2 regions of the Nocardia sp. NPDC059240 genome follow, and region 1 is predicted to be linked to the other one. Evidence: riboswitches for the same ligand, from Rfam matches in the RefSeq annotation. Region 1 holds a riboswitch; the other holds the start of a gene.
The links. Region 1 has a riboswitch for magnesium ahead of ACFXHA_RS26385 (hypothetical protein). Riboswitches for the same ligand answer to the same signal wherever they lie in the genome.
Positions count from the first base shown of each region.

Region 2: it holds a riboswitch for magnesium, as region 1 does, so the genes downstream of both, ACFXHA_RS19965 (hypothetical protein) here and ACFXHA_RS26385 (hypothetical protein) in region 1, are expected to answer to the same signal.

Region 1 covers NZ_JBHZAC010000007.1:277,267-281,678, forward strand. Annotated here, with positions in the region: gene ACFXHA_RS26375 (nitrate/sulfonate/bicarbonate ABC transporter ATP-binding protein) at 1-282, opposite strand, end outside; gene ACFXHA_RS26380 (ABC transporter permease) at 296-2,053, opposite strand; gene ACFXHA_RS26385 (hypothetical protein) at 2,064-2,762, opposite strand; M-box (ykoK) riboswitch at 3,122-3,294, opposite strand; gene ACFXHA_RS26390 (DUF3558 family protein) at 3,392-3,916, shown strand; gene ACFXHA_RS26395 (DUF3558 domain-containing protein) at 3,916-4,412, shown strand, end outside.
Region 2 covers NZ_JBHZAC010000005.1:262,717-267,128, forward strand. Annotated here, with positions in the region: gene ACFXHA_RS19955 (Nramp family divalent metal transporter) at 1-433, opposite strand, end outside; gene ACFXHA_RS19960 (magnesium transporter MgtE N-terminal domain-containing protein) at 535-1,869, opposite strand; M-box (ykoK) riboswitch at 2,053-2,224, shown strand; gene ACFXHA_RS19965 (hypothetical protein) at 2,519-3,223, shown strand; M-box (ykoK) riboswitch at 3,330-3,501, shown strand; gene ACFXHA_RS19970 (hypothetical protein) at 3,784-3,966, shown strand; gene ACFXHA_RS19975 (NRAMP family divalent metal transporter) at 4,022-4,412, shown strand, end outside.

The sequences.
Region 1 (4,412 bases):
CAGCCACGGCAGCAGCGCGAAGGTCTGAAACACCATGGCGGTACTGGGATTCGGTTCGGTGATCTCGGTCTCGCGCAGCCGCGCGGTCCCGGCCGACGGCTGCACCAGCCCGGCGATGATGCGCATGAGCGTGGACTTGCCGGAGCCGGATTTGCCGAGCAGCGCGACGATTTCGCCCTCCCGCAGTTCCATGCGGACATCGGACAGAACCGCCAGCTGTTCGCCGGACGGGTTGGTGAAGTTCTTGGTGACGCGATCCACGGTGATGACGGGTGCGGACATGGCGTCCTCCTTTCTAGACGAGCGCGTACCGGGTCTCGGCGGTGCGCTGTAGTCGCCGCCAGACCAGGCGGTTGATGGCCACGGTCACCACGGACATCACGAGCGTGCCGAGCAGCACCTTCGCGAATTGATCGTTGGTGGTGGCATTGGTGATGTACGCGCCCAGACCGAAGGCCTCCAGGTGCGTGCCGCCGGATTCGACGACCTCGCCGACGAGCGTGGCGTTCCACGCACCGCCGAACGCGGTGATCGCACCGACCACATAGCCGGGGGCGATCGCGGGCAGGATCAACGACTTCCAGCGTTCCCGCCCGTGCACGCCCAGATCGTCCATGGCCTCGCGCAGATCGGTGGGGATCTGCCCGGCGGCCGCGATCACGTTGAACAGCACGTACCACTGCGCGCCCAGCGCCATCAGCACGGTGCCGCCGATATTGAGCGAGATGCCGGTGTAGGTCAGTCCCGCGACCACGAAGATGTACAGGAACTGGGCCGGGAAACTCGCCATCACCTGCACCACCGGTTGCGCGAACCGGCAGATGCGCGGATTCATGCCGATCCACACGCCGACCGGCACCCACACGATGGTGGAGAAGACCAGCAGCACCGCCACCCGGCTGAGGCTGGCCAGACCCATCAGCGAGGCGGGCCCGAACTCGGCGAAACCGACTGTGCGCTCGAAGTATCGGGCCAGCGTCCACGCGCCCCAGCCCAGCGCCGCGAACAGCACGGCGAAGAACACCGCATCCCCGGCCAGGCTGCCGCGCTTGGCGTCGTAGGGCGAGCGGGTGGCGCGCCCGAAGATCCGCATGCTGCGATCGATGCCCTCGCCGACCGGCCGCAACCGGGTCGCGATCCGAGTGGGAATCGTGGTGCGCCGCAACAGATCCAGCACCAGACTGCGTGGAGCCTGCGCGGATTCGGTGTGCTCCACCCGGAATCGCTCCGACCAGGCCGTGAACGGCCGCCAGAACAGCACGTTCACCAGCACGATGGTGGCGACCATGACGACAGCGCCGATCATGAGCTTGCCGACCGCGGCCTCCGACGTCGCGGCGGCGATGAACGAACCCATGCCGGGCAGCGCCTGATCATTGCCGGACACGCTGATGACCTCCGAGGACGCCAGCATGAACCAGGCCCCGCCGAAACTCATCATGCCGTTCCAGACCATGGGGATCATGGCCGCGGGAATCTCGACCCGGGTCAGCCGCTGCCAGCGGGTCAGCCGCATCATGCGCGCCGATTCGTCCAGCTCACGCGGCATATTCCGGAGGGCCTGATAGTAGGCGAAGGTCATGTTCCAGGCCATCGCGGTGAAGATGGCGAACACGCACGCCGCCTCCGCGCCCAGATACGAGCCCGGGAACAGCGCGATGAACGCCGTCACCGTGATCGATACCAGCGCCAGCACCGGCACCGACTGCAGAATGTCGAGCAACGGGATGAGCACCTTCTCCGCGCGCCGGGAGTGCGCGGCCCACTGGCCGACGACGAGCGTGAAGATGAGGGACGCGACCAGCCCGGCGAACATCCGCAGCGTGGTGCGCGCCGCGTAGTAGGGCAGGTTCGCTGGATCGGTGGAGACGGTGTCGGGGCTGTCGCCCGGCATCCACGGCACCGAGATGTCGCGAAAGAGCTTGACCACCAACACCGTCAGCACCACGCCGGCGGCCAGCAGCAGATAGTCGGCCGGGCGCAGCCCGTTGCGGGCCCGGCGGACCTCGGGAGTTGTCTTGGGGCTGTTGGGGATTGCAATTTGCAGAGTCATGTCTGTTACCTCATTCGGCGGCCGGCGGCGCGTTCACGACATTGAAGAAGTGGATCGCCGACCCGATCAGCGCGGGCACGCCGATGAGCACGTTGAACACCACGACCCCCATGCCCGCGCCGATGACCGCCCCGGCCAGACAGCCGACGATCGCGCCCACCGGACCGGCCGCGACGGTGGTGAGTGCACCGGCGAACAGGCACCCGAGCGGGCCGCCGATGACGGCTCCGAGCAGTGTGGCCACCGCGACGGCCGCACCGATCTCGGTGTTGACGTGGCCCATCGCATTGTTGAAGCGATCCTCGGGGCTGTCGCTGTCGCTGATCGGACTCAGATCGAAGGTCCGCACGGGTGCGCCGACGGCCTGTTCGGTCTGGGCGCGCTCCTCGTCGGTGAGCGGCCGGGCCCGGTCGGGGCGCGGCGCGAGAACGGCCGTGTTGCCGTCGATTCGGGCATCGATCGGGTACATGGTGCCCTGCTTGGCCAGCTGCAACGGCAGCGAGCTCACGACGATCCCGGCGGGGTCGAGGATCTGCAGGCGGTCGTGATCGACCCGCAGCGAGCCCGCGTCGGTGTGCAGTTGGACCGTCCGATCGACGATCGTGGCCCGGGCCTCGATGGCCGCGGGTTCGGCGTGCGCGGTGGCGTGCGTGGTCAGCAGGGCGGCGCTGGTCAACGCGGCCAGCCAGGCGAACATGCGAATTCTCATCAGGATGGTGTCCCCTCATCTGCCGCCGCCCGGCACGGTATTGCGGGCAGCGGTGAATTCCGTCGCGCACGATTGCGCGGACGGCATATGGCATTGGCGGAATTCCGAATTCAGTCGGAAATCGGCATGCGAATATCACGGAACCGCGCAGTGTGCGGCACCGGAATATCGGTGGATTTACGCGCGTCGAGGCGACGCGACGTCGATATGTTTAGTGGCCCGCTCGCAGGCGGAGGGGCCGGCCCGGAGACTCCGGACTGTCAGAGGGCGTCATCTGGCTGCCCCGACCTCCTCAAACTGGTTGAACGCGATACGACAGCGCACACGGGGGAAGGTCGTCCGGCGAAACCGGAACGGGACGAACACCCTCTCGTCAGAGTTTTGGCACTGTGCGACGTATTCCGCTTCCGCGGGAAAGCCACTTTGGATAACCCCTTAATCCGGGGAAATCTGTCCTAACCTTGGGCGTCTCTCGACGTCGTCAGATCAGTGGCCTGTGTTCGTACAGGAGCCTCGCCTATCGAGGTGCGACATCGAACGTAGTTAATGTCCTGTGAATTGTCAAAATTCATATTCGATCGTGGCGTGGATCGCACGACCGGTGGCGTTCGCCTACGCTGGTCGGCGTGATGAGAGCGGTGGGCGTGGCGGCAGGGATCGCCCTGATCGGGGTGGCGGTCGCGGGCTGCGGCGGCACCTCGACGCCGCAGGCGGCCACGACCACGAGTGCCGCGCCCAAAGCGGTACTGGCGTCACCGAATACGATCGGGCTCTGCGGTGGGGTGTCGGACGCGGAGGTCGGGCGGCAGGCGGGGCTCGCCGATCCGGCTCGGGTGTCGGTGAATGCCCTGAGTTGCGTATGGCAGCCGGGCAGCGGTGGCGACGCGGTGATCTTCCACTGGTTCCGGGGCAGTTCGCTCGAGGAACGCCGCACCCAGGTGACCACCGGCAAGCCCGCCACCGTTCAGGTCGCGGGGCAGGCCGGGATCGAATGGCGGGACGCGAGCGGGTGTGAGGTGGCGGTCGCGTTCGGCGATACCGACTTCATCGACTGGACGGTGCGGCACACCGTGCCCGGCGGTTCGAACACCCAGTCCTGCCCGGGCGTCGAAGCGCTGGCCGCGGCCACGTTGCAACAGGCGGGACAGGGCTGATGGCACGCTGGTACTCCCGAATCGCGGTGGCGGCGTTGCTGATCGCCACGGTGACCGGCTGCTCGCACGGGGGCAAACAGGACGATGCGCGCGTGTCCTCGGATCCGAACTTCCTGGCCGGTTGCGGACCATTGGAAGATCAGAAGCTGGCGAGCGCCATCAATGTCACCGGTATGAAGCGGCTCAGCGAGCCCACCATCTGCGACTGGACCGCCGTCAACGCGGGCGGTGGTGCGGTCGACCTCACCTATGCCTGGCTGCGAGACGACACGCTTTCCCGCGAGGTTCAGGTCGCGGGCCAATTCGGTTACCAGATCGAACGATTGGTGGTCCGGAACTTCGGCGGCATGTACTGGCGCGATCCGAAGGATCCGGGCAGTTGCGCGGTGACGGTGGCCGATACCGGGACCGTCACCTGGTGGGTGCACAACCGCGATCACACCGCCCGGCCCGATCCCTGCGCGGCGGCGATGGCCCTGATGACCGCGGTGCTGTC
Region 2 (4,412 bases), on a different contig from region 1:
ACTTGGAGATGCCGAAGTACTCCGCCGCCAGGCTGACACCGATGAACTCGGTGACGATGGTGAGAAAGTTCAGGACGAACAGGTCACCGACGGAGAACCAGCCCCAGCCTCGACCGAAGCGCTCGTTGATGAGCCGGGCGTGGCCGACACCGGTGACCGCGCCGAGCCGAACCACCATCTCCTGGTTCACGATCAGCACGGGGATCAGCAACAGCAGCACCCACAACAGGCTGTAACCGTAGTTCTGCCCGGCCTGCGCGTAGGTGGCCACGCCACCGGCGTCATTGTCGCCGACCATGACGATCAGGCCGGGGCCGACGATCGCGAGCAGCGTCGCCATTCGGGTCTTGAAGGTGCGCGAATGCTCGGTATCGCCGAGCTTGATCTTGCCGAACGCGCCTTCGATATCACCCACGTGCGCCGAATCCAGCACGGCGGACTGACGATTCACACCGGGGGATCGGGTCGAAGCCGTATCCACGGGCTTGCGGAGCTCCGGACCCGGTGGCACCGGCGGGTTTTCGTGTGTATTCGTCATAGCTGTGCCGCGCCGTTCGGGTGCTGTGTCGGGGTCTTGCCGGCCGGCGCGGGCTCGCGCACCGGACGCGGCGCGGGCTCGCGGCGTCGCCAGTCCTCGGGAATGATGTCCTCGAGCACGTCGTCGACGGTCACCACACCGAGTACGCGATCCTCGTCGTCGACGACGGGTAGCAGGTAGAGGTTGTAATCCGCCATCAGCAGCGCGATGTCGGTGAGGTCGGCCTCGGGGCCGATGCGCACCGGGTCGGCGTCCATGATCTCGGAGATCGCGCGCCCCGGGTCCGCCTGCAGCAGCGCGATCACCGACACCACGCCGACGAGCTGCCCGCCCTCGACCACGTGCATCTTCAGCAGCGCCTCGGGCTGCAGCGCGGACGCCGCCGCCACGATCGACAATGCCTGCGACACGGTGGAATTCGGTGCGCAGGAGACAAAATCCACATTCATGAGTCCACCCGCGCTGTCGGGGTTGAAGCCCATCAGCGTGATGACCTTGACGCGCTGCCCGGGCGGCATCAGATCCAGTACCCGGCGGCGACGCGACTGGCGGAGTTCGAGAATGGAGTCGGCCGCGTCGTCGGCGCGCATGCGCCCGAGCAGGGCCGCGACCTCGCCGTCGGACATGGAGTTCAGGATCCGGCTGGACTGATCGGAATCCAGCTCCTCGAACACGTCGGCCTCGAGCTCCGGATCGCCGTGCACCTGGTCGAGGATCTCGCCGCGCTCATGCTTGTCGGCATCCTCGAGCAGGTCGGCGAGCTCGGCGGGCTTGAGGCCGCGCAAACGAACGCTGATGCCGCGTGCGGTCTGCGACCCGCTGTGCCCGATCAGGGGTTCGAACGCCTTCCAATCCCGCGAGGCATGACCGCCGGAAGATCTGATCAGTCCGAAGAACTGGGCCGGGCGGCGGGTGTCGAGCCGGGCCAGCACCCACCCCTCGGGAGTCTGGTCGAGTTCGACGTCGTAGGCGCGCACCAGTTCCGCGGCGGCGACGTCGATGAGGCGATGCCCGAGGATGTCCGCCTTCAGCAGCACCTCGCCGTCGCGGCGCTCGAAGGAGCGCAGGTCGACCTTGTTGACCGACAGCACGATCCGATCGGCGCCGAACTCGCGGATGCGATCGGCCGAGACGAACACCTGACGCCCGCCGACGCCGACGACCACGCCGGTGATCGCCGGATAGGCGTCGCCACCGGTCAGCCGCACGATCAAATCGTCTACGCGGCCGATGGATTCGCCGGATCCGGCGATCACGGGAGACTTGAGCAACTGCGACAGATGGAGGGTCGCGGCCGAATCCGGTATCGGCTGCGGTGTGGCTTCGGTCATAAGCACTCCTGTCTCGGCGTCCCCGGCGAACCGGCGACTACAGCCTCACCCTGCACCGTGGCCGGTGCCAATACTCGAATTCTGGCTCAACGGAGGGTATCGAACAGACCAACGAAACACCCCCATCGGCAAATGTCTGAATTGACTTATCAAACTCATTGGTGCCAAGCTGTGCCCCGTAATACAGCACCTCGCTAGGCGAGGCTCCTGCGTGAACAAAGGCCACTGATCCGACGACGTCGAGAGACGCCCAGGCTCAGGACAGGTTTCCCCGGATTAAGGGGTCACCCCAAGTGGCTTCCCAGGCAATGGGATACGTCGCGTAGTGCCGAAGCTCTGACGAGAGAGGTGCCCACCCGATTCGGTCTTCTACCTGGGTGGACTCCTCGTGTGCACACGTGCTGGCGCCCCCGTGCGCCCCGGCCGCAAGGAGGTGAGGAACAACAGTGCCATCCGGCGATAGTCCGCATCCCAGTCTCTTGTTCCCCGCACTCGTTTGCGGGTGGAAACACGCCACACGAGCCTGACAATTCACGAAACCCCTTTTACGCGACCGCATGCTGTCCGCTGCGCGGCCGTGTAATTCGTGCTGGCCATTTCACCCCCATTCGAATTCATCGTCCCACTGAATTTCGAAGGTTTTATCTCGATGAGGAAGCTCACCGCTTACACCCTGGCCGCCGCTACCGCTCTCGGCGTCGTGGCCTGCAACGCACAGGACGCCAAAGCCGATCCGGCACAGGCGAATCCCGGTATCCACTGGACCACCCAGGTGGTCGACAAGTCCGTCGTGCTCACCACCGATCTGGGCTCGCTGACCACCCAGGACGGCCAATTCCAGGTCCGTGACACCACCGGCGGCCTGGTCACCCAGTTCCCGCTGAGCTGGCTCGACAATGCCGGCGCGCACCCGATCGCCGCCCGGATCGACGGCAATACCGCCACTCTCACCCCGAACCTGGACCCGGCCGCCGTCACCCCGGCCCCGGCGCTCCCGGCTCCGGTGGTCAAGGACATCGCCAACCAGGCCGATCAGGACGCCGCCTTCTCCGCCGCGGTCAACCAGTTCGGCATCGTCACCTCCATGGGCACCATGGTCGGCACCCTGGTCGGTGGCGTCGCGGGCTGTGCCATCGGCGCCGCGGGCGGAGCCATCGCCGGTGTCGTGGTCATGTCGGTGCCGACCGGCATCGCGGGCTGTGTCGCCGGTGCGGCCATCGGTATCCCGCTGGGTGCCGCGGCCGGTCTGGTGTTCACCGGTGTGCCCGCCGCCATCGCGGTCGGTATCGGCCTGGCCCAGCGCCTGGCCGCGCCGGACTCCACCCCGGCCCCGGCCGCCGCTCCGGTCGCGTGATCGGTCCGATTGCGCCGGTGAAACTCGCACCGGCGCAATCGGATTCCGTAAAGATGCGATCGACAGCCCTTGACTTGCGGCTTGCGCGGGGTTCACACTTCTTCAGTCAGCACCTCGCTAGGCGAGGCTCCTGTACGAACACAGGCCACTGATCCGACGACGTCGAGAGACGCCCAGGCTCAGGACAGGTTTCCCCGGATTAAGGGGTAACCCCAGGTGGCTTCCCGCGTCGCGGGATACGTCGTGCAGTGCCGAAGCTCTGACGAGAGGGGTGCTCGCCCACCGTTTTTCGGTGCGGCATCCACCCCTTGCGTACTGGCCCAACCGTATCGGCGCCCGCGTGCGTCTCGGCAGCAAGGAGGTGAGGGACGAAAACATGAACGACGACGATCCTTATCCGAGTCCGCTTCGAGAACTCATTTCGTTCCCAGCTTGCTGCGGCCTTCCGAACTCCTGACCGATCCAGTTCGAAGTTCCCACCCCGTCGGGGGTGACTTCGGCGTGTCTTCGGCATGCCCGGAAACGCTTGCGGCAGTTGGCTTCACGCCGAGGAGCAAGTCATGGCCGTCATCGCATTCCCGCACCGCGACACCATCTCGATGCCGGTGTCCCTGATCAATCTCGTCCGCCGGCTCCGTACCAGGGCCCGGCTGACCGATCAGGAACGCCACTACATGGCGGCGGCCCGTCCCAGGGCCGCCCTCTACACCGCCTCGCTGGGCGGCCACCCCTACCACTGGTAGCGGGTCCATCGCCGATACGCAGTACTGCGAAAGATTCAGAGAGGGAGAAACGGTCATGGCCTTTTTCTCCAACGGCGACAGCCGTCATTCCACCGTCGCGGACAGCCCGAACCCGGGTGCCGTCATGGACAGCGCGCACGTCGGCGACATCGTCGGCGCGCTGGGCCGGGTCGGTCAGCACGACACCTCCGAGGGCCGCACCCGTTGGCAGCGTTTCCGCATGCTGCTGGCCATCATGGGGCCGGGTCTCATCGTCATGGTCGGCGACAACGACGCCGGTGGCGTCGCCACCTACGCCCAGGCCGGGCAGAACTACGGCATGGCCCTGGTCTGGACGCTGGTGCTGCTGATTCCGGTGCTCTACGTCAACCAGGAGATGGTGGTCCGGCTCGGCGCGGTCGCCGGGGTCGGGCACGCTCGCCTGATCTTCTCCCGGTTCGGAAAGT